4 regions of the Bradyrhizobium sp. B120 genome follow, and region 1 is predicted to be linked to each of the others. Evidence: predicted binding sites of a transcription regulator. Region 1 holds the regulator's gene; each other region holds the start of a gene.
What was found. Region 1 encodes PhoB, which activates phosphate uptake and scavenging genes when phosphate is short. Its sites were predicted from a motif close to TGTCATNNANCTGTCAT; they were not measured.
Positions count from the first base shown of each region.

Region 2: phnC (phosphonate ABC transporter ATP-binding protein) is a predicted target of PhoB. The motif match lies at 2,108-2,124, and genes of this name have one in related genera.
Region 3: phnF (phosphonate metabolism transcriptional regulator PhnF) is a predicted target of PhoB. The motif match lies at 5,906-5,922, and genes of this name have one in related genera.
Region 4: ACOIX3_RS17020 (acetoacetate decarboxylase) is a predicted target of PhoB. The motif match lies at 1,930-1,946, and genes of this name have one in related genera.

Region 1 covers NZ_CP185242.1:8,272,092-8,279,791, reverse strand. Annotated here, with positions in the region: gene pstS (phosphate ABC transporter substrate-binding protein PstS) at 70-1,080, shown strand; gene pstC (phosphate ABC transporter permease subunit PstC) at 1,311-2,300, shown strand; gene pstA (phosphate ABC transporter permease PstA) at 2,305-3,150, shown strand; gene pstB (phosphate ABC transporter ATP-binding protein PstB) at 3,147-3,965, shown strand; gene phoU (phosphate signaling complex protein PhoU) at 4,063-4,779, shown strand; gene phoB (phosphate regulon transcriptional regulator PhoB) at 4,910-5,620, shown strand; gene ACOIX3_RS38375 (GcrA family cell cycle regulator) at 5,858-6,370, opposite strand; gene ACOIX3_RS38370 (aspartate aminotransferase family protein) at 6,867-7,700, shown strand, end outside.
Region 2 covers NZ_CP185242.1:7,169,930-7,177,629, forward strand. Annotated here, with positions in the region: gene phnE (phosphonate ABC transporter, permease protein PhnE) at 1-81, opposite strand, end outside; gene phnD (phosphonate ABC transporter substrate-binding protein) at 162-1,091, opposite strand; gene phnC (phosphonate ABC transporter ATP-binding protein) at 1,167-1,982, opposite strand; gene ACOIX3_RS33330 (chloramphenicol acetyltransferase) at 2,193-2,840, shown strand; gene ACOIX3_RS33335 (alpha-D-ribose 1-methylphosphonate 5-triphosphate diphosphatase) at 2,855-4,027, shown strand; gene ACOIX3_RS33340 (DUF1045 domain-containing protein) at 4,048-4,746, shown strand; gene hemC (hydroxymethylbilane synthase) at 4,899-5,909, opposite strand; gene pncA (bifunctional nicotinamidase/pyrazinamidase) at 5,975-6,595, opposite strand; gene ACOIX3_RS33355 (aspartate dehydrogenase) at 6,595-7,413, opposite strand; gene ACOIX3_RS33360 (M20/M25/M40 family metallo-hydrolase) at 7,413-7,700, opposite strand, start outside.
Region 3 covers NZ_CP185242.1:7,161,568-7,169,267, forward strand. Annotated here, with positions in the region: gene phnN (phosphonate metabolism protein/1,5-bisphosphokinase (PRPP-forming) PhnN) at 1-110, opposite strand, end outside; gene ACOIX3_RS33270 (alpha-D-ribose 1-methylphosphonate 5-triphosphate diphosphatase) at 107-1,261, opposite strand; gene phnL (phosphonate C-P lyase system protein PhnL) at 1,275-1,973, opposite strand; gene phnK (phosphonate C-P lyase system protein PhnK) at 1,982-2,779, opposite strand; gene ACOIX3_RS33285 (alpha-D-ribose 1-methylphosphonate 5-phosphate C-P-lyase PhnJ) at 2,772-3,656, opposite strand; gene ACOIX3_RS33290 (carbon-phosphorus lyase complex subunit PhnI) at 3,653-4,756, opposite strand; gene phnH (phosphonate C-P lyase system protein PhnH) at 4,760-5,368, opposite strand; gene phnG (phosphonate C-P lyase system protein PhnG) at 5,373-5,834, opposite strand; gene phnF (phosphonate metabolism transcriptional regulator PhnF) at 5,951-6,676, shown strand; gene phnE (phosphonate ABC transporter, permease protein PhnE) at 6,714-7,562, opposite strand; gene phnE (phosphonate ABC transporter, permease protein PhnE) at 7,559-7,700, opposite strand, start outside.
Region 4 covers NZ_CP185242.1:3,782,472-3,790,171, reverse strand. Annotated here, with positions in the region: gene ACOIX3_RS17025 (MFS transporter) at 1-947, shown strand, start outside; gene ACOIX3_RS17020 (acetoacetate decarboxylase) at 965-1,747, opposite strand; gene ACOIX3_RS17015 (patatin-like phospholipase family protein) at 1,988-3,151, shown strand; gene ACOIX3_RS17010 (acyl-CoA carboxylase subunit beta) at 3,280-4,839, opposite strand; gene ACOIX3_RS17005 (IclR family transcriptional regulator) at 4,769-5,743, opposite strand; gene ACOIX3_RS17000 (acetyl-CoA carboxylase biotin carboxyl carrier protein subunit) at 5,874-6,095, shown strand; gene glsA (glutaminase A) at 6,378-7,700, shown strand, end outside.

The DNA.
Region 1 (7,700 bases):
TCCTAGATGGACCGGTGTGAGCGCGATCGGGCGCAATTGGCGCTTCGCTCACAAGATGGAGACCACCCCATGAATTTCATCAAAGCAATCGTCGTTGCCGGCATGGTCGCCGCTTCGACGTCGGCCTTCGCTGCCGATATTACCGGCGCAGGCGCGACGTTTCCGTTCCCGATCTATTCGAAGTGGGCTGACGCCTACAAGAAGGACACCGGCAATGGCCTGAACTATCAGTCGATTGGTTCCGGCGCCGGCATCAAGCAGATCCAGGCCAAGACCGTGACCTTCGGCGCGACCGACGCGCCGCTCAAGGCCGAGCAGCTCGAGAAGGACGGCCTCGTCCAGTGGCCGATGGTGATGGGCGCGATCGTTCCGGTCGTGAACGTCGAAGGCATCAAGCCGGGCGATCTCGTGCTCTCCGGCGAAGTGCTCGGCGACATCTATCTCGGCAAGATCACCAAGTGGAATGACGCGGCGATCGCCAAGCTCAATCCGAAGCTGACCCTGCCGGCCGACGCGATCACCGTCGTGCGCCGTTCGGACGGTTCGGGCACCACCTTCAACTTCACCGACTACCTCTCCAAGTCGAACGCCGACTGGAAGTCCAAGGTCGGTTCCGGCACCGCGGTCGAGTGGCCGGTCGGCGTCGGCGCCAAGGGCAACGAGGGCGTTGCCGGTAACATCGGCCAGACCAAGAACGCGATCGGCTATGTCGAATACGCCTATGCCAAGCAGAACAAGCTGACCTACACCGCGCTGGTCAACAAGGCCGGCAAGACCGTGCAGCCGACCGTCGCCGCCTTCCAGGCCGCTGCGTCGAACGCCGATTGGTCCAAGGCTCCCGGCTACTACGTGATCCTGACCGACCAGCCGGGCGAAGCCTCCTGGCCGATCACTGCGGCGACCTTCATCCTGATGCACAAGGACTCGACCGACAAGGCGGCCTCGCAGGAAGCGCTGAAGTTCTTCAAGTACGCCTTCGAGAAGGGTGGCAAGGCGGCCGAAGAGCTCGACTACATCCCGATGCCGGAATCGGTCGTCAAGCTGATCGAGAAGACCTGGTCCTCGGACATCAAGAGCTAAGTCCGACGCTTTGAACAACGCCTGTGCCGCCTCTCAGGGGCGGCACAGGTCGACCGATTGAGGCCCTGGCTTCCATCACCGCGGCAAGAAACGCGGGGCGGGGCCGGGGTTCGCGCCCCGGGTGGCGCAAGCCGGAACGACGCCCGGCCAAATGCGTCAGTGAAGATCGCTTCGGGGCGTAGCGGTTTGCGTAGCTTTCACATAGTAATGAGGGGATTGGCGTGGCAGACATGGCTGTTCAGAGCGATGTGATGGAAGCCGCGGGACCTTACGATCGCGCCAAGGCCCTCAGCGCCTTCAAGCTCGGCGATCTCACCTTCTATTGGATCACCCGCATCTCGGCGATTTCGGTCCTGTTGATCCTCGGCGGCATCATCCTGTCGCTGATCGCCGGCGCCTGGCCGGCGATGAAGGAATACGGCTTCGCCTTCCTCTGGACGCAGCGCTGGGCGCCCTCGGCCGATCCGCCGGTGCTCGGCGCGCTCGGCCCGATCTACGGCACGCTGATCACCTCGGTCATCGCGATGATGATCGCCATTCCGGTCGGCATCGGCATCGCCATCTTCCTCACCGAACTCTGCCCGCAAATGCTGCGCCGCCCGATCGGCATCGCCATCGAGCTACTCGCCGGCATTCCCTCGATCATCTACGGCATGTGGGGCTTCTTCGTGCTGGGCCCGTTCCTGGCCAACACGTTCCAGCCCTTCATGATCAGGATATTCGAGGGCGTTCCGGTGCTGGGTGCGGTGTTCGCAGGTCCGCCGTCCTATCTCAGCCTGTTCAACGCCGCGCTGATCCTTGCCATCATGGTGCTGCCCTTCATCACCGCGATCTCGGTCGACGTGTTCAAGACCGTGCCGCCGGTGCTGAAAGAAGCCGCCTACGGCATGGGCTGCACCACCTGGGAAGTCGTCCGCAGCGTCGTGATCCCCTACACCCGGGTCGGCGTGATCGGCGGCATCATGCTGGCGCTCGGCCGCGCGCTCGGCGAGACGATGGCGGTGACCTTCATCATCGGCAACTCGTTCCGCATCTCGTCGTCGATCTTCGCGCCGGGCACCACGATCTCGGCGGCGATCGCTAGCGAATTCGCCGAGAGCGACGGCCTGCACCAGTCCGGCCTGATCCTGCTCGGCCTCCTGCTGTTCGTGCTGACCTTCTTCGTGCTCGCCGGCGCCCGGCTGATGCTGATGCGGCTTGAAACGAAAGCGGGGAAATAGCGCCATGAACCCGATCTACAAATCCCGCCGCCGCAGCGACATCGTCATTCGCGCACTCTGTGTCGGCGCGGCGCTGTTCGGCGTTACCTGGCTGGCGCTGATCCTGTTCACGCTGGTCTATAACGGCCTTGCCGGCCTCAGCGTGCAGCTGTTCACCCAGAACACGCCGCCGCCGGGCTCGACCGAAGGCGGCCTGCTCAACGCCATCGTCGGCTCGGTCATCATGACGGTGATCGGCGTCGGCATCGGCGCGCCGCTCGGCCTGTTCGCCGGCACCTACCTCGCTGAGTACGGCAAGCACGACAAGCTGACCTCGGTGATCCGCTTCATCAACGACATCCTGCTCAGCGCGCCTTCGATCATCATCGGCCTGTTCATCTATGGCGCGGTGGTGGTGCCGATGCGCGGCTTCTCGGCGATCGCAGGCAGTCTTGCGCTCGCCGTGATCGTGATCCCGGTCGTGCTGCGCACCACCGAGGACATGCTGCTGCTGGTGCCCAATCCGCTGCGCGAGGCGGCCTCCGCGCTCGGCCTGCCGCGTTCGCTGGTGATCAAGCGGATCGCTTATCGTGCCGCCCGTAGCGGCTTGATCACCGGCGTGCTGCTGGCGACCGCCCGTGTTGCCGGTGAGACCGCGCCGCTGCTGTTCACCGCGCTGTCGAACCAGTTCTTCAGCCTGGACCTGACCAAGACGATGGCCAACCTGCCGGTGACCATCAACAACTTCGTGCAGAGCCCCTACGCCTACTGGAAAGAGCTGGCGTGGAGCGGTGCGCTGCTCATCACCTTCACTGTGCTCGCGCTGAATATCGGCGCGCGTATCCTTGGTGCCGAAAGGGCCGCAAAATGACCGAGCTTTCCGTCTCCACAACCGTCGCGAGCCACGTTCCCCAGGTGCCGCTGCCGGAAGCGCCGCCGAAAGTCACGGTGCGCAACCTCAACTTCTATTACGGCGAGCACCACGCGCTGAAGAACATCAACCTGACGCTCGGCACCAACCGCGTCACGGCGTTCATCGGCCCGTCGGGCTGCGGCAAGTCGACCCTGCTGCGCATCTTCAACCGGATGTACGATCTCTATCCGGGCCAGCGCGCGGTCGGCCAGCTGATGCTGGACCAGACCAACATTCTCGATCCCAAGCTCGACCTCAACCTGCTCCGCGCGCGGGTCGGCATGGTGTTCCAGAAGCCGACGCCGTTCCCGATGACGATCTACGAGAACATCGCCTTCGGCATCCGCCTCTACGAGAAGATCTCGAAGTCCGAGATGGACGACCGGGTCGAGAAGGCGCTGCGCGGCGGCGCGCTGTGGAACGAGGTCAAGGACAAGCTGAACGCTTCCGGCCTGTCGCTCTCCGGCGGCCAGCAGCAGCGCCTGTGCATCGCGCGCACCGTGGCGGTGCGGCCCGAGGTGATCCTGTTCGACGAGCCGTGCTCGGCGCTCGATCCGATCTCGACCGCCAAGGTCGAGGAGCTGATCCAGGAGCTCTCCGAGGACTACACGATCGCGATCGTAACCCACAACATGCAGCAGGCGGCGCGCGTCTCCGACAAGACTGCCTTCATGTATCTCGGTGAGCTGATCGAGTTCGACGACACCAACAAGATCTTCACCTCGCCGAGCGATCGACGCACCCAGGACTACATCACCGGCCGGTTCGGCTAGCGCATGATCGGCAAAAGTGGGCACCGGTTTTCCGATCGGATCATGCGAAACTGAGGACACCAAATCATGATCCCCGGGATCATGAGGGAGACAAGCGATGGCTTCTGAACATACCGCCAAGGCATTCGACAGCGACCTGCAGGAGTTGACCCGCCTGGTCGCCGAGATGGGCGGCCTCGTCGAGCGGATGATCACCGAGTCGGTCGACGCGCTGATCCGTCGCGACGTCGCGCTCGGCAAGCGCGTCGTCGCCGCCGACATCGAGATCGACAATCTGCAGCGCGTCATCGAAGAGCGCGCGGTGCTGACGATCGCCCGCCGCCAGCCGATGGCGATCGATCTGCGCGAAATCGTCAGCGCGATGCGCGTCGCCACCGACCTTGAGCGGATCGGCGACCTCGCCAAGAACATGGGCAAGCGCGTCGCGGCGCTGGAAAGCGATTTCCAGCCGCTGAAGCTGATCCGCGGCCTTGAGCACATGACCGACCTCGTGCTGTCGCAGGTCAAGTCGGTGCTCGACGCCTATGCCGCGCACGACCTGCCGGCGGCGATGAACGTCTGGAAGGGCGACGAGGAGGTCGATGCGATCTGCACCTCGCTGTTCCGCGAGCTGCTGACCTACATGATGGAGGATCCCCGCAACATCTCGTTCTGCATCCATCTGATGTTCTGCGCCAAGAACATCGAGCGGATCGGCGATCACGCCACCAACATCGCCGAAACCGTGTTCTATATGATCGAGGGCCAGCAGATCACCGACAAGCGTCCGAAGGGCGACATGACCAACTTTGCCACCACGGTGCCGGGTACCTAGGACATGATCCGCAAGCGCGGAGCCGGATTGTCTTCACGACAAGTCGTTTCCGCGGGGATTATGCTCAGGAAAGTAAGCGTTTCGGTTTGCGTCTGGGCAACGGATCACCACAGAGAGAGAACTTAAACCGATGAGCGCACGCATTCTGGTAGTCGAAGACGAGGAAGCGCTGACGACACTGTTGCGCTACAACCTCGATGCGGAAGGCTACGATGTCGAAACGGTCGGGCGCGGCGACGATGCCGACACCCGTCTGAAGGAGCGCGTTCCCGACCTCGTGGTACTGGACTGGATGCTGCCGGGCCTGTCCGGCATCGAGCTGTGCCGCCGTCTGCGGGCGCGGCCCGAGACCAAGCAGCTTCCGATCATCATGCTGACCGCGCGCGGCGAGGAGAGCGAGCGCGTGCGCGGGCTTGCCACCGGCGCCGACGATTACATCGTCAAGCCGTTCTCGGTGCCCGAACTGCTGGCGCGGGTGAAGGGCCTGTTGCGCCGCGCGAGCCCGGAGCGGCTTGCGACCGTGCTGACTTACGGCGACATCGAGCTCGACCGCGAGAAGCGCCGCGTGGCGCGCTCGGGGCGTCCGATCGATCTCGGTCCGACCGAGTACCGGCTGCTCGAATTCTTCCTCGAGCACCCTGGCCGCGTGTTCAGCCGCGAGCAGTTGCTCGACAGCGTCTGGGGCCGCGACATCTATATCGATGAGCGGACCGTCGACGTGCATATCGGCCGCCTGCGCAAGCTGCTCAATCCGGGCCGCGAGCAGGATCCGATCCGCACCGTGCGCGGCGCCGGCTACGCACTCGATGACCGCTTCGCGAAGGCCGAGCCGCAGCCGTAAGGCCGTGCGGTAATCACAAGCCGCAACACCCTGTCGTCCCGGCGAAGGCCGGGACCCATACGCCGCGGCGGGCGCAATCGGCACGCGGCTAGACGACTTTCTAACAACACCCATTCGTGGTTATGGGTCCCGGCCTGCGCCGGGACGACGCTGGCGGCTGTATCCGGGCTACGAGCCACAAAAAAATCCCCGCTTTCGCGGGGATTTGTTTTGTAGTCCAGGCAGTTTCCCGAGTGCTTACTTGATCTGTGGCTTCGCCGACGGCCGGCGGCGATCGGCGGCGGGCTGGTAGGCGACGCGCGAGTGATGCGCGCAATAGGGCAGGCCGGCGAGTGCCTTGCCGCCGCAGAAGAAGAATTCCGGGCTCGAGGGATCGCCGACCGGCCAGTGGCAGGTGGCCTCGTTGAGCTCGAGCAGCGACAGCCGCTGGCTCATCGGCACCACGTTGTCGAAGGAGATCGGATCGGGCTCCATCTCGACCTCGAAGGCGTGCGCAAGCGCGGTGTTGCCGCGCGAGACCGGGCGCGCCACCCGCATCATATGCTGGGCGGGGCGCGCCTTGCGCTGCCGCGGCGCAGCCGTGGAGGGGGCCTTGGCGCGGCCGGAGAGGCCGAGCCGATGTACTTTGCCGATCACGGCGTTTCGCGTCACATTGCCAAGTTCCGCCGCGATCTGGCTGGCCGAGAGGCCGGATTCCCAGAGCTTCTTCAGCTGCTCGACGCGATCGTCGGACCATGTCAATAGAGTCATCACATTCTTCCTTTCGCATGGCGCCGGCCACTCATCGGAGCGGCGCTGCGAGCCAATCTGGACAAATATCCCTGCGGCCAGAATCCCTTAGCCCTCGCCGGGCACGGTGTTGCGCCCGAACGTTTACAGGAGACACGAAGGCTACTTAGAGGGTCCAGTACTGCCGCACGAGATGTCGTACCCGACAGGCCAAACGCTACAATATGGCGTGACTCTGGCGCAAGAGTCCGCGGCCGTGCGTCCACATGTTCCCACAAAGTTAAGCATTGCTATGAGGCTTTTCCACCGCACCGGAATGCTCCGGATTGCGCCGGTTTCGCATTGCAGGAAGGCCGGCAAAGGCCGGCTCCTGGCGATTGACACTGACCGGCCGCCGCATAGAATGACCCGCACGTGCCGCCCGCAAAGGCGGCCGTTTTGTTTTCCGAAGCTGGCGGTTGCTGCGTTGGCGTCAAGGCGCGCAGCAATTGACGGCTTCAAACCGGCAGTGAACGCCATGACCAACGCCTCGTCGCATCTGCTCCCCGTCTTCGCCCGGGTCGATCTCGGCTTCGAGCGCGGTGAGGGCGCCTGGCTGATCGCAACCAATGGCGACCGCTATCTCGATTTCACCTCCGGCGTCGCGGTGAACGCGCTCGGGCATGCGCATCCGCATCTGGTCAAGGCGCTGCAGGAGCAGGCGACCAAGCTCTGGCACATGTCGAACCTGTTCAAGAGCCCGGACGGCGAGGTGCTTGCCGCGCGGCTGTGCGAGCAGAGCTTTGCCGACTTCGTGTTCTTCTGCAATTCCGGCGCCGAAGCGATGGAGGGCGTGATCAAGCTGGTCCGCCACCACCACTTCTCCAAGGGCCATCCCGAACGCTACCGCATCATCACCTTCGAAGGAGCCTTCCATGGCCGCACGCTCGGCACGCTGGCTGCGACCGGCTCGGCGAAATATCTCGAGGGCTTCGGCCCGCCGATGGACGGCTTCGACCAGGTGCCGCACGGCGACATCGAGGCGGTGAAGAAGGCGATCGGCCCGCACACCGCCGGCATCCTGATCGAGCCGGTGCAGGGCGAGGGCGGCGTGCGCTCGGCGCCGCAGGCGTTCTTCAAGGCGCTGCGCGCGCTGTGCGACGAGCATGGCCTGCTGCTCGCATTCGACGAAGTGCAGACCGGCATGGGCCGCACCGGCGAGCTGTTCGCCTACAAGCGCACCGGCGTCACGCCGGACGTGATGTCGCTGGCCAAGGCGCTCGGCGGCGGTTTCCCGATCGGCGCGGTGCTGGCGACCGCGCCGGCTGCGGCCGGCATGGCGCCGGGCTCGCACGGCTCGACCTTCGGCGGC
Region 2 (7,700 bases), 1.1 Mb from region 1:
CTTGCGCGCGACCGCCTTGCGATAGGCATCGTTCAGCGTCGCCAATTGCTGTGCTGGAAGGATGGAAATGGCGGTCGCCATCGATGCGGGCCGGTCTGCTCGAGGGATGAACGAAAAGGGCCGGGTTGTCGAACCCGGCCCCGTTCAGCGGCGATGTGCGATCAGGAGCCCTTCTTGCGCAGGGCGTCGACGAACTTGATCAGTTCGATGGTCTTGTCGTAGTCGGCGTTGGTGACCGGCTGCCACGGCAGGTTCTTGCCGTCGGACAGCTTCTTGAAGGCTTCCGGGTCCTTCTTCGGCATGTCGAGGAAGGCCTGCTTGATCTTCGCCTTCATGTCGTCGGGAAGGCTCTCGAGATAGGCGTAGGGCGAGTTGATGATCAGGTCGGACTTCACGATGATGCGGAAGTCTTCCTTCTTCAGCGGCGTGCCGTCGCTCGACTTCACCATGTTCTTGGCGAGCATGCGGGTCAGGTTGGAATCGTCGTCGGCATTCCACCAGTTGGCGGCGACGTCGACGGTGCCCTGCGCCAGCGCCAGCACGGCGTTCTCGTGGCTGCCGGTGAAGACCACCTTGGAGAAATAGGTCTCCGGATCGATCCCCATCTGGTTCAGCTTGAAGCGCGGCATGTTGTTGCCGGAGGTCGAGTTGGGATCGACCAGGCCGATATTCTTGCCCTTGAGGTCTTCGACCTTCTGGTACGGGCTCTTGGCGAGCACGTAGAACACCGAATAATAGCCCTTCGAACCGTCGGCATTGACGTCGATCACGAACGCGTCGGTCTTGACGCCGGTGAGGCGGGCGCGGGCGAACGACGCCGGGCCGTAGTAACCGATCTGGATGTTGCCGGCGCGCTGGCCCTCGATGACGGCTGCGTAGTCGTTGGCGACGCGCAGATTCACCTTGATGCCGAGTTCCTTCGACAGATATTCGGTAAGCGGGCCGTAGCGTTCGGTGACGCCGGAGCCGTTTTCGGCTGGGATCACCGCGAAGGTGATCTCCGGATACTTGGTCTTCCAGTCCTCGGCCGAAGCCGAGCCAGCGAATGCCAGCGCGGCGGCGCCGGCCAGAACGATGCGACGAGTGATCATGTTACCCCTCTTTGGTAGTTACGCCTATTGGCCGGGCGAAATGCCCGGTTGCCCTGTTTTTCGAAAATGCGCCGCTCAGGCCGCGGCTGCGGTGCCGAGCGCCGGAGCAGTTGCGCCATCGGGCACGGGCAGCGGGGCCGCGCCCATGACGTCATTGGCCTCGAGGTCGTAGAGCTCGCGGGCAATATGGTCGGTCAGCGCCGCGGGGGCGCCGTCGAACACCACGCGCCCCGCCGCCATGCCGATCAGGCGGTCGCAATAGCTTCGCGCCAGGTCGAGCGAGTGCAGATTGCAGAGCACCGTGATGCCGAAATGCTTGTTGATGCGCAGCAGCGCATCCATCACGATCTTGGTGTTGCGCGGATCGAGCGAAGCGATCGGTTCGTCGGCAAGGATGATGTCGGGTTCCTGCACCAGCGCGCGGGCAATCGCGACACGCTGCTGCTGGCCGCCGGAGAGCTGATCGGCGCGCTGCGCCGCGAGCTGGGCGATGTCGAACTGCTCGAGCGCGGACAGCGCAAGCGCCCTGTCCTGCTCCGGCCAGACTTGCGCCAGCGAACGCCACGACGGGATCTGCGCAAGCCGGCCCATCAGCACGTTGGTCAGCACGTCGAGACGGCCGACCAGATTGAACTGCTGGAAGATCATCGCCGAACGCGCCCGCCACTGCCGCAGCGCCTTGCCGCGCAGCGCGGTGACATCGGTGCCTTCAAACAGGATACGGCCGGAGGTCGGATCGGCGAGACGGTTGATCATCCGCAGCAAGGTCGACTTGCCGGCACCGGAGCGGCCGATCACGCCGACAAAGCTGCCCGGCGCGATCGAAAAGGATGCGTTGTCGACTGCGGCTTTTGTGCCGAACCGGCACGTCAAACCATCCACCACCAGCATGTAATGCTCCAACCGCGCCGCGTTGAGCCATCGCTATCCCCGGTGTTTAACAGTTATGTGACGTGACGTTGCAGTGCGGCGATCGTCCACACCCCTCCCTTGCCGTTCCCTTGCCGTCATCGCAACGTCATGATGTTGTCATCAAGCGTCCTGATGACGAGCGCGCATCTCCCCGGAAGCCAAAGATTTACACGATTTGCGGAGGCCCTGATGGCCGGAAAAACACTCTCGGTTGTGCCGACGATCGACCCGACTGCGTCGGTACGCGAGAGCAAGCTCGGCCAATATACCGAGGTCGGCGCGCGCACCATCCTGCTTGAAGTCAGCATGGATGACTATTCCTACGTCGTGAACGATAGCCAGATCACCTACACCTCGATCGGCAAGTTCTGCTCGATCGCAGCGATGACCCGCATCAATCCCGGCAACCACCCGATGCATCGTGCGACCCAGGCGCATTTCACCTACCGCGCCAGCGCCTATTTTCCCGGCGAGAGCGACGACACCGACTTCTTCAACTGGCGACGTGCGCATCACGTGCATATCGGCCATGACGTCTGGATCGGTCACGGTGCGATCCTGCTGCCGGGCCGGAACGTCGGAACCGGCGCTGTCGTCGCCGCCGGCGCGATCGTGACCAAGGATGTGCCCGCCTACACCATCGTTGCCGGAAATCCCGCGCGTCCGGTGAAGCGACGCTTCTCCGAGACGGCAGCGGATCGCCTTGCCGCGCTCGCGTGGTGGGACTGGGATCACGAAACACTTCGTCGTGTGCTGCCCGACTTTCGCGCGCTCGCGGTCGAGGAATTTCTCGACAAGTACGAGGCCGAGGCCGTATCCCAATCACGGAATCAATAACGGAGCACCGTATCGTGACGGACATTTTCATCGAGGGCGGACGCGCGCTGGTTGACGGTGCCTTGGTCGAGACCTCGCTGCGGACCTCAGGCCGCGACATCGGATCACTCGGCGCCGAACAGAGCCGCGCCGCGCTCCACATCAATGCCGGTGGCCTACTGGTGCTGCCCGGTATCATCGACCTGCACGGCGATGCGTTCGAGCGGCAGATGATGCCGCGCCCCGGCGTCGATTTCCCGACCGACGTGGCGCTTGTTGACAGCGACCGGCAGGCAATCGCCAACGGCATCACCACCGTGTTCCATGGCACGACCTGGTCGTGGGAGCCCGGCCTGCGCAGCGCGGAGAATGCGCGCAAGCTGCTCGATGCGATCGAGGCGCTGCGGCCGCAGCTCGCCGCCGATACGCGCTTCCACCTGCGTCACGAGACCCACAATCTCGAAGCCGAAGCCGAGATCATTCAATGGCTCACCGAGGGCCGCATCGACCTGTTCGCCTTCAACGACCACAGCAACGTCAAGCCGAAGAAGCGCAACCAGCTGGCCGAACGCACCGGGCTCTCCATCGAAGCCGTCAACGACATGCTCGATCGGATCGTGGCGCGCCGTCCCGAGGTGCCGGCGTCGATCGCGCGGCTGGCTGCCGCTGCACGTGCGGCAAACATCCGCATGCTCTCGCATGACGACAACACCCCGGCGATGCGCCAGGAGTTTCGCGCGCTCGGTGCCACGATCGCCGAATTCCCCGTCAATGAGGAGACCGCGCGCGACGCCGCCGCTGCCGGCGACTTCATCGTGTTCGGCGCGCCCAATGTGGTGCGCGGCGGCAGCCACACCGGCTGGACCAAGGCATCCGACATGATCGCACAGGGCCTCTGCTCGGTGCTGGCGTCGGACTACTATTATCCGGCACAACTGCTCGCCGCGTTCCGCCTCGCCGCCGATGGCATCCTGCCGCTCGCCAAGGCCTGGGACCTGATCTCGTCGGCGCCGGCACGCGCGGCGGGGCTTGCCGACCGCGGCGTGCTCGCCGCCGGCAGCCGCGCCGACATCATCGTCGTCGACGACAAGGCGCCGCTGCGGCCGCGCATCGTCGCCGTGATCGCGGCCGGACGGTTGGTGCATCTGGCAGACGCGAGCTGCCTTGTTCATTCGCTCGCCCCGCGCAAAACGGTTGCGGCAGCATAGTCAGGACCTATTCTGCCGCCATGGCCAACACTCCGCGCTACGCGATCTATTATGCGCCGTCACCCGACAGCGCCCTGCACCGCTTCGGTTCGGCGCTGCTCGGCTACGATGCCGTGTCAGGCGACGACCTGCCGTTTCCCGATGGCGTCGCGCCCGACTGGCGCGAGGTGACGGAGGATCCGCGCAAATACGGCTTCCACGCCACCCTGAAGGCGCCGACCGCGCTCGCCGACGGCAGGAACGAGTCCGAGCTGCTCGATGCGTGCGCTGCCTTCGCCGGCCGCGCGCGGCGTATTCCGGTGATCGAACCGGTTGTCGATGCCATCAGCGGCTTCATCGCCGTGATCCCGGCGAGCCGCTCGGATGATCTGCAACAGCTCGCCGCCGATTGCGTCACCGCGTTCGATACGTTCCGTGCGCCGCTCACGCCGCAAGATCGCGCGCGGCGCAGGCCCGAACGGCTCACGGAGCGGCAACGCGACTATCTCGATCGCTGGGGCTATCCTTACGTCATGGAGGAATTCCGCTTCCACATGACGCTGACCGGGCGATTGAGCGACGAGCGGCGCGGCCCGATCATGGCGCGGCTGCGCGAGCGGTTCGCGGCGATCGAGCTTGCGCGGCTCACGATCGACCGCATCGCACTATTCAAGCAAGCCGACCCGGCATCGCGCTTCCGCATCATCGACAGTTGGCCGTTGCAGGCTGATCGGGATTAGGCCCCCCACACCGGTGTCGTCCCGGCGAAAGCCGGGACCCATAACCACCGTCAGTAGTTGTTCAAGCGAGCTGCGGTCCCAGCAACGTCCCAAAACCAACATTCGTGGTTATGGGTCCCGGCTTTCGCCGGGACGACGTGGGATAGATATCGCTATTCGTCCACCCTTGTCCGCGCGATGATCTCGGCGGCGCCCTTCACGAGCAGCTCCATGCCGACGGCGCGGCCGAGCTCGCGCGGCCGGTCCGCCGGCCCGCGCCGCGTCACCTCGATGAAGCCGGCACCGGCCTCGTCGAGCACGGAGGCGCGCAGCGTCAGCTCGTTTCCAACGAGCGTGGCGTGGCCGGCGATCGGCGAATTGCAATGGCCGTTGAGCACCCACAGCACCTCGCGCTCGGCCTCGGCCGCAAGCCGCGACGGCGCATCGTCGATACCAGCGAGCCGCGCCCGCGTCGCCCAGTCGGCCTCGACGCATTCGACCGCGACGATGCCCTGACCGACCGCCGGAAGCATCTCGTCGACGGAGAAATCATGCGCGATACGCGCGGTCATGCCGATGCGCTCGAGGCCGGAACGCGCCATCACCAGCGCATCCGCCGGCCCCACCTCGCCGCCATCGGGCAGCCGCTGCTTGGCACCGCGATCGAGTTTTGCAATTCGCGTGTCGGCGGCGCCGCGATAATGGATCACGGTCGCCTCTGGAAACAGCCGGCGCAGGTAGGCGGCGCGGCGCACGGCATTGGTGCCGATCATGAAGCCCTTGCCGCGCGAGGCGCGAAACGCATCCAGCGTCAGGCCCGGCCGCAGCACGAGGCTGTCATTGGCCGCATCGCGCGCCAGCATCGCGGCGAGGACGAGACCCGGCGTCTCCTCATTGCCCGGCACGTCCTTCAGCGAATGCATTGCAGCCTGCAACGTGCCGGCACGCATGGCTTCGCGGATCTCGGCGACGAAGGCGCCGCCCTTGCCGCCGTGACGCAATAGCTTGCTGGTCTGGTCCTGGTCGCCGCGGGTCTCGAACTTGACGATCTCGACGGCAAGGTCGCCCGCCGAGGCGCGCAGCAGCCGCGCGACCTCGTCCGTCTGCGCGAGCGCCATCGCGCTCTTGCGCGTTCCTATCCGCAAAACCTGTCCCGACACGAAAGCTCCGCTGCGCGTGATCATCAACGGCTGGGGATTAGAACAAAAGGCCAGTCAAAACAATGGTTTTTGCCCCGGCCCGGCCACGCTCAGGGAATCTCCTCAACGAGCGCCACGCCGGCCTCGCGCATCGCCACCGTGGCGGCAGCAAGCGAGCCGCCGAGATCGATGGCGCGGCAGCCAGACAGCACGACCGTGGTCTCGAAGCCGAGCCGCCGTGCATCGAGCGCCGAATACTGCACGCAAAAATCCGTCGCGAGCCCGGCCATCACGACGCGCCTGAGGCCGCGCTCGCGCAGATAACCGGCGAGCCCAGTCGGGGTTGTCCGGTCGTTCTCGAAGAACGCCGAATAGGAATCGATTGCGCCGCGAAACCCCTTGCGGATCACGAGTTCGGCCCGGTCGGTTACGAGGTCGGGATGAAACGCGGCGCCGGCGGTGCCCTGGATACAATGATCCGGCCACAGCGTCTGCGGCCCATAGGGCATGGTGATCGAGGAGAATGGCGCCGCGCCCGAATGCGAGGTCGCAAACGAGCTGTGGCCCGCCGGATGCCAGTCCTGGGTCAGCACGACATGGTCGAAGCGCCCGGCGAGCCGGTTGACGACAGGCACGACGGCATCGCCATCGGCCACCGCCAGCGCGCCGCCAGGGCAGAAATCGTTCTGCACGTCGATGATCAGCAAGAGATCGTCGGGCCCGATCTTCATCACGTCCCGATCCGCAAGGACGCGCGCAGCTTGCGCAGGCAGGCGATCACCGACAGCGCGGTGATGCGGCCGGTCTTCGGATTCTCCGAGGGGATGTTCTCGATCATCATCGAGAACCGCGCGGAATCGGAATCGACCTCGATGCGGTGGGTGTTGCGCGTCACCGTCGGATCGGCCCAGATCTCGACCCTTGTGCGATCGGGGCCGATGCCGGCGAGCGACAGCGCCACCGCGACGTTGAGATTGGCCGGAAAGCCCTTTGCCGCGTCGCGCGCGCTGCCCTCGAAGATGCGCAGCGGCTCGGTGATGCCTTCGATCCGGATGTTGTTCGCGACCAGATGCGGCGCGCCGACGAGGCCCGCGACCGGCTTCCGCGTCACCAGCCTTGCCGAATGGATGGTCCCGACCGCGGCCGCGGTCACGGCATCGAGCCCGATCAGCGCGCCGGTCGGCACGATGATCTGGCCGCCATGCGCCTTCGCGAGGTCGACCAGGTCCTCGTTCTGCAACAGTGCGCCGACGCTGAGCACGACCGCGGTCTTGCCGCGCGCGACCACCGGCGCCACGATCGAGCGCACCAGTCTGCTCGGCGCGCACTCGACCACGATGTCGGCGACCTCGGCCAGCTGCTCGATCGGCACCAGCTTCGGCGCAGACTTGAGCCCTTCGATCCAGCTGCGGTGCTTGTCCGGACTGTTCGCCGACACCGCAACCAGGGTCAGGCCCTCGATGCCCTGATCGAGCGCCTTGACGACGTCGGTGCCGATCGCGCCGAGGCCGGCGACCGCAACCCGTGTCTTCGTCTTTCCGTCAGCCATCATTTCCCGCCGGCGAGCATCTTGACCAGGCGATAGAGGTACTCCTCGCCCTCGTAGAACGACTTGACGAGCACGCGCTCGTCCTTGCCGTGAGCCCGGTTGTCATCGACATCGGATCCCAGCCCGGAATGGCCGTAGGTCGGAATTCCGGCATTGCGCAAATAGCTGCCGTCGGTGGCGCCGGTGCTCATCACGGGGACGATTTCGGCATTCGGCCAGAACTCCTTCGACAGCTTCTCGACCGATCCCATGATCTCTTCGTTCAAGGGCGACGGCGGGCTCAGCAC
Region 3 (7,700 bases), 1.1 Mb from region 1:
AGCCCCAGCAGCGTGTCCTTGCCGGCGCCGCTCGGGCCGACCACCAGGATCAACCGGCCTGGACCGACCGTGCTGGCCTGCTGTCCGGCGACGACGGACGCACCGGTCACGCGACCCTCCCCCCTTCGCGCCAGACGCTGCGCACGACAGGCAGATCGCGCGCGACGTGCACGCGGATCAGATCGGCGCGCCTGCCGACCGCGATCTCGCCGCGATCGGACAGGCCGACCGCTTCGGCGGGCGTCTTGGTCACGGTGCGGACAGCGGAAGCGAGATCGATCGCCGGCACATGCCGCGGCAGTTGCAGGGCGGCCATCAAGAGGCTGGAGGGGATGTAATCCGACGACAGGATATCGAGCATGCCCTCATTGGCGAGATCGACGGCGGCGATATTGCCGGAGTGCGAGCCGCCGCGCACCACGTTTGGTGCGCCCATCAGGATGTCGATGCCGGCGGCGTGCAGACCGCGCGCGGCTTCCATCGTGGTCGGGAATTCCGCGACCGCGACCTTGTCGTTGACGGCGTCGACCACGTTTTCGTCCGTGGTGTCGTCGTGGCTCGCGAGCGGAATCTTGTATTGATGTGCCAGCGCGACGATCGCGCGGGTGTTCGCCACCGCATATTCCTTCTGATAGGCGAAGCGCCGCGCGAACAGCACGTCGAGCTGGGCGTCGGTCATGCCGCCGCCCTTGCCGCGGTAGTAATCGCGCAGCTTGACCTCGTCGCGGAACTGGCGCTGGCCCGGCGTATGGTCCATCAGCGACATCAGCCGCACGTCCGGCCGCTCGATCAGCTCCTTGGCCTCGGCGACGACATCGGGCATCGGCACCTCGCAGCGCAGATGCAGGAAGTGATCGGCACGCAGCAGGTCCTCCTCGCGCGCGGCCGAGATCGCCGCCGCCAGCACGCCGGCGCGGCCGTCGACGTCCTCGGCGCCGTCCTCGCGCCAGACCCGCAGCGAATCCAACACCGTGGTGATGCCCGAGGTCGCGAGCTGCCCGTCATAGGAGATCACGGCGGCGACCGGATTCCAGAACACCTTCGGCCGCGGCACGTAGTGCATTTCGAGATGGTCGGTGTGCAGCTCGATCAGCCCGGGCATCAGGAGATCGCCGCCGGCGTCCTCGGCGGCCTCGGGCGCCCTGCCCTCGCCGAATTCGGCGATCTTGCCGTCAACGATCGCAACCCAGCCCTGCTCGATCACGCGATCGGCGAGGACCAGCCGGGCGTTGCCGATGATGGTGTCTTGCTTGGCAGTCATTTCAAACAGTCCTTCAGGCAGCAGCGGCGAACGAGGTCACATCGACGATACGGTCGGCAATCAGATGGCGGATTTCGTCGTCATGGACAATCGCGACCATCGCGACGCCCTTGGTCTTTTTCTCCGCAATCAGCTCGACCACCACTGCGCGATTCGCCGCATCGAGCGAAGCGGTCGGCTCGTCCAGCAGCAGAATCGGCAGGTCCGAGATGAAGCCGCGCGCGATGTTGACCCGCTGCTGCTCGCCGCCGGAGAAGGTCGAGGGCGGCAACGTCCACAGCCGCTCCGGAATGTTGAGCCGACGCAACAGTCTCCCGGCGCGTTCGCGGGCTTCCTCGCGCGCCACGCCGTTGGCGATCAACGGCTCGGCGACGACGTCGATCGTCGCCACCCGCGGCACGGCGCGCAGGAACTGGCTGACATAGCCGATCGTCGAGCGGCGGATGCTCAACACCTGGCGCGGCTCGGCGGTCGCGAGGTCAACAACCTTGCCGTGGTGGCGGATGCCGATCCGGCCGCTGTCGCAGCGATAATTGCCGAAGATCATCTTCAGGATCGAGGATTTGCCGGCGCCCGACGGGCCCGACAGCACCACGCATTCGCCGGGATCGGCGTGGAACGAGACGCCGCGCACCACCGGCAGCTCGACGCCGCCTTGTAAATGCATGGTGAAGGTCTTCTCGGCGTTGGCAAGTTCGATCATCGCGGTCATTGGCAAGCTCATGGCGGCAGTATCGAGGAAACGAGCAGCTGGGTATAGGGCTCGCGGGGATCATCGAGCACCTGGTCGGTGAGACCGGTCTCGATGACACGCCCGCCCTTCATCACCATCACGCGATGCGACAAAAGGCGCGCGACCGCGAGATCGTGGGTCACGACGATGGCGGCAAGGCCGAGCTCGCTGACGAGATTGCGCATCAGGTCGAGCAGGCGCGCCTGCACCGAGACGTCGAGACCGCCGGTCGGCTCGTCCATGAACACCAGCCGCGGCTCGGTGACGAGGTTGCGCGCGATCTGCAGCCGCTGCCGCATGCCGCCGGAATAGGTCTTCGGCGCATCGTCGATGCGGCCGACATCGATCTCGACTCGATCGAGCCAGGTCGATGCGGTGTCTCTGATACGACCGTAGTGATTCCAGCCGACCGCCATCAGCCGCTCGCCGACATTGGCGCCGGCAGAGACGCCCATCCGCAATCCCTGCGCAGGATCCTGGTGCACAAAGCCCCAGTCGGTGCGGAACAGGAAGCGCCGCTCGGCCTCGCCGAGCTCGGCAAGATCGCGCAGCACGCCGTCGCGCATCCGGTAGGACACCCGTCCCGCGCTCGGCGCGAGCTGCGCGGAGAGCAGTTGCAGCAAGGTCGACTTGCCCGAACCGGACTCGCCGACGATCGCAAGCACCTCTCCGGCATAGAGCGCAAACGAGACGTCGCGGCAGGCCGGGAGCCGGCCGTAATTCTTGCCAAGCCCCTCGGCCACCAGCAGCGGCTGATCATTGTCGAGGCTCGAGAGCTCAGACATGCGCCTTCTCCTTGTGCGGCGCCGCGCTCTCGGTGCCGTGATGGCCGGCGGCCTGGCGCTGCTCGCAGAAGTCGGTGTCGGAGCAGACGAACATCCGCCCGCCCTTGTCGTCGGTGACGATCTCGTCGAGATAGGAATTGTCGGCACCGCACAGCGCGCAGGCTGCGTCGAAGCGGTAGCGCGTGAACGGATGATCTTCGAAATCCAGCGAGACCACCGTGGTGTAGGGTGGGATCGCGTAGATGCGCTTCTCGCGGCCGGCGCCGAACAGCTGCAGCGCCGCGCAATTGTCCATCTTCGGATTGTCGAATTTCGGCGTCGGCGACGGGTCCATCACGTAGCGTGCATTCACCTTCACCGGATAGGCGTAGGCGGTCGCGATATGGCCGAAGCGCGCGATATCCTCGTAGAGCTTAACGTGCATCAGCCCGTATTCGGCGAGCGCGTGCATCCGCCGCGTCTCGGTCTCGCGCGGCTCGAGGAAGCGCAGCGGCTCGGGGATCGGCACCTGATAGACCAGCACCTGCCCGGCGTGCAGCGACGCCTCGGGAATGCGGTGCCGGGTCTGGATCACGGTCGCGTCCGTGGTCGAGGTCGTGGTCGCGACACCCGCGGTCTTGCCGAAGAACTTGCGGATCGAGATCGCGTTGGTGGTGTCGTCCGAGCCCTGGTCGATCACCTTCAGCACGTCGTCGGGACCGAGGATCGCGGCTGTCACCTGCACGCCGCCGGTGCCCCAGCCATAGGGCATCGGCATCTCGCGGCTCGCGAACGGCACCTGATAGCCGGGGATCGCGATCGCCTTCAGGATCGCGCGGCGGATCATCCGCTTGGTCTGCTCGTCGAGATAGGCGAAATTGTACGTCGGCGCGTTCATTCCGCGGCCTCCTGCAGTTCCACGGCCTCGTTGGCTTCCGCGAACTCCCGCCGCAGCTTGCGCAGCAGGCCGAGCTCGGACTGGAAGTCGACGTAATGCGGCAGCTTGAGATGCTCGACGAAGCCGGTCGACTGCACATTGTCGGAGTGCGACATCACGAACTCCTCGTCCTGCGCCGGCGCCGCCGCCTCCTCGCCGAGTTCGCGTGCGCGCAGCGCGCGATCGACCAGCGCCATCGACATGGTCTTGCGCTCGCTCTGGCCGAAGGCGAGGCCATAGCCGCGGGTGAAGCACGGCGCCTCGGTCGTCGAGCCCTTGAACTGGTTGACCATCTGGCACTCGGTGAGCTCGATCGAGCCGAGCGGGACCGCAAAGCCGACGTCTTCGGCTGCGAATTCGACCTCGACCTCGCCGAAGCGGATCTCGCCGGCGAAGGGATGGTTGCGGCCGTAGCCGCGCTGCGTCGAATAGCCGAGCGCGAGCAGAAAACCCTCGTCGCCGCGCGCCAGATTCTGCAGCCGCAGATCACGATCGGCCGGGAAGTTCAGCGGCTCGCGCGTGAGGTCGCCGACCGCAGCATCGCTATCGGCCTGCGGCGACGATTCGATCAGGCCGTCACGGCCGAGAATGTCGGTGACCCGCGGCGTTGCCGCCTGCGAGGCTTCCGCGGTCGCCGGCTGCTCCGGCACAAAACCTTCCGCGAGCTGCGGATCGAGCAGGCGATGGGTGTAATCGAAGGTCGGCCCCAGGATCTGGCCGCCCGGAACGTCCTTGAAGGTCGAGGAGATCCGTCGCCGCACCTGCATCGCGCCGGTATTGACCGGCTCGGTGGCGCCGAAGCGCGGCAGCGTGGCGCGGAAGGCGCGAACCAGGAAGATCGCCTCGATCATGTCGCCGCGCGCCTGCTTGATCGCGAGCGCCGCAAGCTCGCGGTCGTAGAGCGAACCTTCGGTCATCACGCGGTCGACGCCGAGCGCGAGCTGCTCGGAGATCTGCGCCAGCGTCACCTCGGGCACATCGCGATCGCCGCGCCGCTCATGCGCCAGCAGCCGATGGGCGTTCTCGATGGCGCGCTCGCCTCCCTTGACGGCTACATACATCGCTCACACTCCGCTTGCGATCAGCCGCGTGGTGCGCGGGATCGCGACAATCTTGTCGTCATGGACCAGCACGACGTCGATGCCGCGCGGGAACAGCGCTTCATTGATCGACAGCCGCTGGAACAGGTCGCGCGGCTTGATCATCGCCTGCAACAGCGCGCTGCCGTCGATGCCGGGCCCCTTCAGCTCGAAGGCCGGACCCTGCGTCAGGCTGTCGACCTGCAGGATCAGCGTGGTCGAGCGGTCAGGATATTCGTTGCTGCCGAACGCGAAGCGCTCCAGCGCCGGCAGGTTCGCGGCATCGCCGATCAGCGCGAAGCTCGCGATCGCGGAATCGGCGATCACCGGCGCGCTGGCGTGAAACTTCAGCCAGCGGGCGACATCCGGCGTCGCCGACATCGCGGCATCGAGCCAGATCGGCGTGTCGTGATCGAATAGCGTCAGCGCGATCGCGGCCGCGCCGCGCATCATGCCGGCGGGCGTTCCGACATCAGCGGCGACGCGCTGCACGCTGCCCGGGCGCGCCATCGCATCCATCACGGAGCGAAACGTGGACTGCGCCGACAGCACCTTGTCGGCAAACCCTGCGGGCATTTCGGCAATCGTCGTCATTGCATCACCCCTCACCGCGCACCATCGTGTAGAAATCAACCCGCGTCGCCGCGGTCTCCGCGGCCTTGCGACTGCGCTCGGCATTCATGGCGGCACGCAGCGGCGCGATCACCTTGGCCTCCACCTCGCCGGACAGCTCCGCGGACTGCACCATGGCGTCGCACAGCGCGATCATCTGCGCCTTGTGCGCATCGCGGCCGAGCGTGTAGCCGAAGCCGACTTCGCCGGTCGCAAGCCGCACCGCCGCGCGCGACACCGTCGCCTCGCCGACATTGAACGGCGCACCGTCGCCACCGATCCGCCCGCGCATCATCACGAGGCCGTTCTCCGGCTCGCGCAGGTTCTCATGCGTGGGCACCGCGATCGCCGCCAGCCTGCCTGCGATGTCGGCCGCGGCGGAGTGCGCCAGCACCGTCATTGCGGCCTTGCGCTGGGCCTGTTTGCTGTCGGGTCCGGTCGAACTCATGGTCGAATTCATGGGCAACCTTGCTTGTATCAAGTTGTCTATGATAATAGACAACTTGATAGCCGAGCGCCATGACTGTTTCGTGACAAACCGAAGATTTCTGGTATCACCGCGCGATGAGCATGCAGGAAAGTTCCGGCGTCGCCTTGTGGCGGCAGGTCGCTGACGGCATCGAGCGCGGCATCGCCGACGGCCGCTTTGCCGCGGGCGAAAAGCTGCCCGGCGAGATGGAGATCGCCGAGACTTACCGAGTCAACCGTCACACCGTGCGGCGGGCGCTCGCCGCACTCGCCGAGCGCGGCCTGGTGCGCGCCGAGCGCGGCAGCGGCACCTATGTCGAAGCCCAGCGCCTTGCCTACCCGCTACGCTCACGTACGCGATTCTCAGAGATCGTTGGCGCCGGCGGCCACGAGCCGCGCGGCCAGCTGATCGATGCAGGCAGCGACGTCGCCAATCGCGAGATCGCGCGCGAGCTCGGCCTGAAGATCGGCGCGCCGCTGATCCGGATCGAGGCGGTGCGGCTCGCCGATCGGACGCCGATCTGTGTTTCGACCACCTGGCTGTCGGCCGAGCGCTTTCCCGATGCCGGCAGCGTGTTCGCCGACGTTCGCTCGATGACGAAGCTGCTCGGGCATTACGGCGTCAAGGATTACCACCGCGCCTCGACCCGGATCACAGCGGCGATCGCCGATGCGACCGACGCCGCACGGCTCGATCTGCCGCTGGGCCGGCCGGTCCTGGTGGTCGACGCGACCGACGTCGACATGCTGGACCGCCCGCTGGTGACCAAGCGCTCGCGCTTCGCCGCCGAGCGGGTGGAGTTTCTCGTCGAGAATAGCTGACCTCTCTGCTCCCTCGCCCCGCTCTTGCGGGGGGAGGTTACACCACCGCCCTTTGGCCGATGATGGCAAAGCGCAACTTGCTCGAGATGAAATCGATCGCGGCGACCGCGATCAGGATCATCAGGATCAGGAACGACACCTTCTGCCATTCCAGCACGCGGATCTGCTCGGCGAGCTGCAGGCCGATGCCGCCGGCGCCAACGATGCCGATGATGGTGGCCGACCGCGTGTTCGATTCGATGAAGTAGAGCACCTGGCCAGCGATCACGGGCAACACCTGCGGCAGCAGGCCGAAGCGGATCTCATGCAGCGCGTTGCCGCCGGAGGCGCGGATGCCCTCGACCTGCTTGCGGTCCGCCGCTTCGATCGCCTCCGAGAACAGCTTTCCGAACGCGCCGAAGTCGGAGACCATGATCGCCAGCACGCCGGCGAACGGGCCGAGGCCGACGACGTTGATCCAGACCAGCGCCCAGATCAGCGTATCGACGCCGCGGATCGAGTCCAGGAAGCGGCGCACCGGAAAGCGGATCAGGTTTGAGGGGATGATGTTGCGCGCCGCCAAGAGACTGACCGGCAGCGCAAAGAGTGCCGCAAGCGTCGTGCCGAGCAGCGCGATCGACAGCGTCTCGCCGAGCGCCTGCATATAGAGCGGGAACGACGCGCCGGGATTCGGCGGGATCATCATCATGGTGATCCAGCCGAGCTGGCTCATCCCTGAGATCAGCTTCGCTGGCGAGAAGTCGAGATCGACCAGGCCGTATGCGAAGATCGCGAGCGCTGCCACGATCGTGGCCGGCATCGCCAGCCGCGCCGACGCGGGGCGTTCGAACACGCCAGGGTATTTCGCACGCAAGTCCGCGGTGTCCGGCTTCGGCAGCTGGCTCATCGCCGGGTCTCCTTGCCGAACAGCCGGCCGCGCAGCCAGCCGGTCGAGATGTCGATGATGAAGACGGTGACGATGATGGTGACGAGGATCGCGCTGACGTCGGAATAGTAGAACTTGCGGATCGCGACCACGAGTTCC
Region 4 (7,700 bases), 4.5 Mb from region 1:
GGATCGGCACCGGCATGACCGCGCTGGTGCTCGGCGCGACGATCGCGACGCGCTGGTTCGTGGCGCGACGCGGCCTCGTGATCGGCATGCTCACTGCGAGCGTCGCGACCGGACAGCTCGCCTTCCTGCCGCTGCTCGCGACCATCACCGAGCGTTACGGCTGGCGTGTCGCGCTCGGCCTCGTCTGCGTCATGCTCGGCGTCGCCGCCTTTGCCGTGCTGATGGTGATGCGCGACCGGCCGAGCGACGTCGGCCTGCGCCCGTTCGGCGACGAAGGCACCGCGCCCCTGCCCGCGCCGCCGCCGGCCAATGCGCCGATCATGGCGGCCGCGCTCGGCACGCTGCGCGACTCCTCGAAGTCGTCGGTGTTCTGGATCCTGTTCGCGACCTTCTTCGTCTGCGGCGCCTCGACCAACGGCCTCGTCCAGGTCCACCTGATCCCGATGTGCCTCGACTACGGCATCCCGCAGGTACAGGCCGCGAGCCTGCTCGCGGCGATGGGCATCTTCGATTTCTTCGGCACCATCATCTCGGGCTGGCTGTCGGACCGCTTCGACAATCGCAAGCTGCTGTTCTGGTACTACGGCCTGCGCGGGCTGTCGCTGCTGTATCTGCCGTACTCCGACTTCACGTTCTACGGCCTGTCGCTGTTTGCGATGTTCTACGGGCTCGACTGGATCGCGACCGTGCCGCCGACGGTGCGCCTGACCGCGCAGCGCTTCGGCGCTGAGCGCGCCAATCTGGTGTTCGGCTGGATCTTCGCCGGCCACCAGCTCGGCGCCGGCGCCGCCGCGTTCGGGGCCGGGCTGTCGCGCACGCTCTATGCAAGCTATCTGCCGGCCTTCTTCATCGCCGGCGCGCTCTGCGTAATCGCCGCGCTGAGTGTGCTGGCGATCTCGCGGCCGCAGCCCAAGGTCGCGCCGGAGGCGAAGCCGGTCGCGGCCTGATCGGGCCTCGCTGCGTGCTACTCCGCGGCGAGACCGGTCGGTGCCGCCTCTGCGACGTCCTTGTTGTAGTCGTGCACGACGCGGCCGAACGGCAGCGTCAAATCGGCGATGTAATGATGCGCGCCGACGACGCGCTTGACCGGGAAATCCGCGACCGGTGCGTTGACGTGCGGCACCAGATGCAGGCGGCCCGGCCCGATCCACGATCCCTTGACGACGATGTCGGTCAGGTTGATCGCAACGAGCTGGCAGATCTCGAGATGACCGTCGACGCCGGGGATCATCTTCAGATTGACTTGCGTCTTCGACAGCGTGGCGCGGGTGATGTCGCCATTGCCCGCCATGCTCTCGTGCTTGTAGCCCATCGTGCCCATCGCAACGAGCTGGCCGGCATATTCCAGGGTGCCGGTCAGGGTGTCCTTGACGATCTCGAGCTTGGGATGGGCGTACTTCTTCGGAAAGCCCCAGATCTCGCGGCCGGCCGCGATAGGTGGATCATCGTCGAGATACATCTGGCAGACGAAGTTGACTTCTTCGCCATGCAGCCGCGCGGGGATCACGAGGCCGGACTCGGTGTAGCTGCCGAAGCCGGAGCTGTCGGGCATCTTGATCCATTCGTAATGCACGATCGCCTGCTCGATCGGCTCCAGCGGCTCAGGCAGGCCGGCGCGGATCAATTCAGGATCGGTCTCATACGTGATGACGAGGAATTCGCGATCGATGAAGCGGTAGGGTCCGGCGGGATAGCTCGGACCAGCAGCCGGCATGGACGGAAGCTTGAGCAGATCTTCCCTGCGCATCGCAATAACCCCCTGTTCGGAAACATTGGGCGGAGGCTAGCGGCCGAGATTGACAGCGATATGAGGGATTTCCGTCACGGGCATGACCGCGGTTACGCTTGCATGACCCGCGTGTCGCTGATCAGGCCAATGCTAACCATGCAGGCGGGCATGGCGGATGCGCCGTGCGCCGGCGCGGCACTTGTCATCACGGCGTCATCGGCACCCTGAATTCTCGCCGCAATTTTTGGAGTGTCTGATATGGACGCGCGGTCCCCTCATGTCGACGATATCGATCACGCGACGCCCGGCTGGCGTCCCGAAGGATGCGATCGCGTGGCGCTGGTTCTGCAGGGCGGCGGCGCCCTCGGCGCCTATCAGGCCGGCGTCTATCAGGCGCTGCATGAATCCAGTATCGAGCCCGACTGGGTCTGCGGCGTCTCGATCGGTGCGATCAACTCGGCGATCATCGCCGGCAATCCGCCCGAGAAGCGGCTGGAGCGGCTGCACACGTTTTGGGATCGCATCACCTCCCGCAAGATCTGGCACTACACGCCGGACGGCGACATCTTTCGCAAGGCGCGCAATTTCACCAGCTCATGGCTGACGACGACGCTCGGACAGCCCGGCTTCTTCACCCCGCATCAGAGCAATCCGTGGCTCAGCCCGGCCGGCGCGCGCACCGCCACGAGCTATTACGACACCACGCCCTTGCGTGAATCGCTGCTCGAGCTGGTCGATTTCGACCGCATCAATTCCAAGAAGATGCGCTTTGCGGTCGGCGCGGTGAACGTGCTGTCCGGCAACTTCATCTATTTCGACAATGCCCATGACGAGATCATCCCCGAGCACATCATGGCGAGCGGCGCACTGCCGCCGGCGCTGCCGATGGTGAAGGTCGGGACCGATCACTTCTGGGACGGCGGCATCGTCTCCAACACGCCGCTGCAGCATCTGCTTGATCAGGAAGACAACGCCAACTCGCTGGTGTTCCAGGTCGACCTGTTCTCCGCACGCGGCACGCTACCGCGCGACATCCAGGACGTGATGGCCCGCCACAAGGACATCATGTATTCGTCGCGCACCCGCTACAACACCGACGTCTACCGCAAGACCTACAATCTGCGCACCGCCCTGCACAACGCGCTGGGAAAAATCCCCGACGACCAGCTGTCGGAAGAAGAGCGCCAGCTCAAGAAGGCGAACGCTCGGCTGCCGGGGATCACGCTGCTGCAGCTGATCTATCAGCAGAAGGCCTATGAGGGCGACGCCAAGGACCACGAATTCTCCGGCACCTCGATGCGCGAGCATTGGGCGAGCGGACACGAGGACACCAAGCGCTCGCTGAAGCGGCGCGAATGGATCAAGATGCCCGAGAACGGCATGGGCATCGTGATCCACGACGTGCATCGGGAAGCGGAGTAGATAAGGTCGTCATTGCCGGGCTCGACCCGGCAATCCATCCCGCTTGGCATGACTTACTCGTCCGCCGTTGCGGACGATGGATGCGCGGGTCAAGCCCGCGCATGACACGGTGGTTCGCGGCGGCGGCCTTACGGCCGCGTCGACATGTTGCTCGGCGGCCCGGCCTTGCGGATCGGCTCGGCGAGACGCGCGAACTCGCAGAGCAGCGAGCGCGTCTTGCGCGGATCGATCACCTCCTCGACCCAGAACTTCTCGGCCGAGCGGAACGGCGAGCGCAGCTTGTTGAGGCGATCCTCGATCTCGCGCAGCTTGGCCGCGGGATCACTGGCCGCATCGATCTCGGCGCGATAGGCAGCCTCGATGCCACCCTCGAGCGGCAGCGAGCCCCAATAGGCCGACGGCCAGGCATAGCGCATCGAGAACCGGTTGGCCGGCTGATGCACCACGCCGGCGACGCCGAAGGCGTTGCGGATGATGATCGTGCACCAGGGCACGGTGCTCTGGTTGACCGCCGCCATCGCCCGCACGCCGTGACGGATGGTCGCCGACTTCTCGGCCTCGAGCCCGATCATGAAGCCGGGGCAATCCATCAGATAGACCACCGGCAGATGGAAGGTCTCGGCGAAGTCGACCCAGCGGATCACCTTCTGGCAGGCGTCCGCGGTCCACGAGCCGCCGTAGTGGAAGGGATCGCTGGCGAGCAGCAGCACCGCCCTGCCCTCGATCCGCGCCAGTCCGGTGATCACAGGCCGGCCGAAATTGCTGGCGACCTCGAAGAACGAGCCCTTGTCGACGACGGCATCGATGATCGGCCGCATCTTGTAGACCTGCTTGCGGTTGCGCGGCACGGCCTTCAACAGCGATTCCTCGGCACGTTCCGGATCGTCGGTGCAGGGAATGGTCGGCGGCAGATCGTAGACCGACGCCGGCAGATAGGACAGGAAGCGCCGTGCATAGTCGAACGCCTCCTCCTCCGTCTCGACGGCCTGATCGATCGCGCCGGCGCGGGTCTGAATGTCGGCGCCGCCGAGCTCCTGCTTGGTCAGATCCTGACCCAGGCGCTTCACCACCGGCGGGCCGGCGACGAACATCGCGGAGCTCTTGGTCATGACAGAGTAGTGCGTGGCCGCCAGCCGTGCCGCGCCAAGGCCTGCGACCGAGCCGAGCCCGAGCCCGACCACCGGCACGCGCGCCAGATTGGCGGTCGTGTACCAGTACCAGCGCGTGCCGCCGACACCGCCGGGCAGATTGGCCGCGCCCCTGGTCTCGATCGTCTTCACCGAGCCGCCGCCGCCCGAGCCCTCGATCACGCGGACGATCGGCAGGCGGAAGTCGTGCGCCATCTCCTCCGCCATCAACGGCTTTGCGGAAATCGATGCATCGGCCGAGCCGCCGCGCACGGTGAAATCGTCGCCGACCACGACCACGGTGCGGCCGTCGACCCTGGCGCGGCCGAACACGCAGTTCGCCGGCGTCAGATGCTTGAGTTCGTTGCTCTCGTCGTATTCGGCGATGCCGGAGATGGCACCGACCTCGTGGAAGCTGTTCTGGTCGACGAGCTTGTCGATACGCTCACGAACCGTGAGCCGGCCCTGGTCGCGTTGCCGCTTGACCTTGTCAACGCCTCCCATCTCCCGCGCGAACGCTTCGCGCCGGGCGAGGTCGTCGAGTTCCGGCTTCCAGTTCATTCATTGCCTCCGTCTTGATGATTTTGTTGTTGTTATGGGCGGCCACCGGAAGTGACTTGCGTTCGATCCGATTGCTGAAGATGTCGCCGTCGGCGCCTTCGAGCAGGCTGCCGACCGCGGCGGCGAGGTCGACCATCAGCGGCGCGACCTCGCGATGCAGCCGCTGCTCGTCATACATCGCCGAGAGCAGGCCGATCGTGGTGACCACATAGGTCTGGTATTGCGGTGACCACAGCGGCACCGCGACGCCGTTGATGTGCGGGCTCCACAGGCCGCAGGCGACGACGTAGCCGTGCTCCTGCAAGTGGCGGCGGTTGGCCGCGATGCGCGGCGTCAACATCTTGGCGCTGTCCGGCAACTCGCCTTCCATCTCCGATATTAGCGCATCGCCGATCGCGGGATCGAGCGCCGCCGTGTAGGCGTGACCGGCGGCAGTGGTCGCCATCGAGATGCGGCTGCCGGTGGCCTCATGCAGGCCGAGCGCGTTCGCCGCACGGGCGAACTCCAGATAGACCAGCTGAAAACGGTCGGGGATGACGAAGCCCACGGTGCCGGGCAACTGATCCGCGACATCCTGCAACCGCAGCCGGATCAAATTGCGGAGCTGCAACCCCTTCATCATCGACGTGCTCATCGCGACCGCACTCGGGCCGATGCGATATTTCTGGTCGCGCGGCAGATAGACGAGCTGTCCCATCCGCGTCAGCGTGTGCGTCAATCGCGACACCGTCGAACGCGGCAGGCCGCAGCGGTTCGAGATTTCGAGATTGCCGAGCCGGGCTTCGTGTCCTTCGAAGCACCGCAACACATCAAACGCGCGCGACACCACCTGGATGACATCGCCATCGCCAGTCTCGCTGGCGAGCATTCCCTGCCGGCTAAGCCGTTCCGAGCGCCGTCCCATTTGTTTTGGCTCCATTCCGTCTTGCGGAATAAAATTCCACTTGCAGATGAAGCTACCTCAGGCAATCTGCCGCCACAACAAAAAGCCGTTCGCCGGATGAAATTTCCGCAAGACGGTATCGGAGAGTGGAATGCCAGAGATCAAGGTTGTGACCGAAGTTGCCGGGCGCGTTTGCGCGCTTCCTGTCGAGGCCGGCAGCAATATCGGCGATGGCGACGAGATCGCGTTCGTCGAAGCGATGAAGATGGAGATCCCGGTCACGTCGACGACGGCAGGCAAAATCAAGTCGATTTTGGTCAGGATTGACGACGTCATCGCCGAAGGCCAGGCCGTCGCGATCGTCGAGACCTGAGCGCGGCCGTCAAGCCGCTCGACTCGGACCAAATTCCCAGATGTCATGTGATCGGCGGTGGTTCCTTTGGGAGCCGCACGGCGTCGCATGCTGTTTCGCTTTCGAAACATTCTCAACCAGAAAGTTTCGTATGGCGATACAATCGCCGAGCAACCGCTCGTTTTGTGAACATCTGTTCGAAAACCGATAGCCGCCGGTTCGCGCCTGCTCGGCTCATCACCCGGCTGATGTCGATGCGCGCTCGGTTGCGCGCGCCCTGATTGCGTTGCACAACAGGAGGCGATGAAACGATCGCCTCCTCCCGTCACCGCCACCACCACGGCCTGGTCCAGCTCGAAGCCGCCGCTGCTGCGGTTTCTGCACGCTTGTTACGCCAACTTCCTGCCGGAGGCCGGCGGCGCGGTGGCCGACTACATCCCCGAGCTCGGCAAGGCCGACCCTGCCCATTTTGGCATCAGCCTCGCGACGCTCGACGGCCATATCTATGAGGTCGGCGACACCAGGGTGCCCTTCACCATCCAGTCGATGTCAAAACCGTTCGTGTTCGCGCTGGCGCTCGACACGCTCGGCGCCGAACGGGTGGAGAGCGTGATCGGCGTCGAGCCGTCCGGCGATCCCTTCAACTCGATCCGGCTCAATGCCGAGAACCATCCGTTCAACGCGATGGTCAATGCCGGCGCAATCGCCTGCTCCGGCCTGCTCCATGCCGACAAGGGCGACGGCGCATTCGACTACATCCGCCAGGCGCTCGGCCGCTTCGCCGGCCGCGAGCTCGATGTCGACCAGGCGGTCTACGCCTCCGAGAGCGCCACCGGCGATCGCAACCGGGCGATCGGCTATCTCCTGCGCACCAACAGCGTGATCACCGAGAACGTGCCTGCGGTGCTCGACGTCTATTTCCGGCAATGCGCCATCCTCGTCACCGCGCGCGATACCGCCGTGATGGCGGCGACGCTGGCCAACCGCGGCATCAATCCGCTGACCGGCGAGCAGGTGGTGACGCCCTACGCGATCGCGCGCACGCTGTCGGTGATGACCTCGTCGGGGATGTACGACTACGCCGGCGAATGGATCTACCGCGTCGGCATCCCCGCCAAGAGCGGGGTCGGCGGCGGCATTCTGGCGGCACTGCCGGCCCGGCTCGGGCTCGGCAGCTACTCGCCAAAGCTCGACAAGCACGGCAACAGCGTGCGCGGCATCAAGGTCTGCGAGGCGCTGTCGGCGCATTACGACCTGCACATGCTGAATCGCAGCGACGACGCCCGCCACAGCATCATCGCCGACTACAACATCGGCAAGAATCCGTCGCGCCGGGTGCGCCGGCCGCAGGAGCAGGAGATCCTGGCAAAGCACTTCCAGGAGGTGCGCGTGATCGAGCTGGTCGGCACGCTGTCGCTCTCCAATGTCGACTATGTCTCGCGTCGCCTCGCCGGCAGCCCGCGGCCGGAGTTCGTGATCTTTGACCTGCGCCGCGTCACCGCGACGACCCGCGCCGGCGCCCGGCTGGTGGCGGAGGCCTTTCAGGAACTCGCCGAGCTTGGCGTCACCGTGATCCTCTCCGGCATCAAGCGGACCTCGCGCGAATGGACCACGATCAGCGAGTGG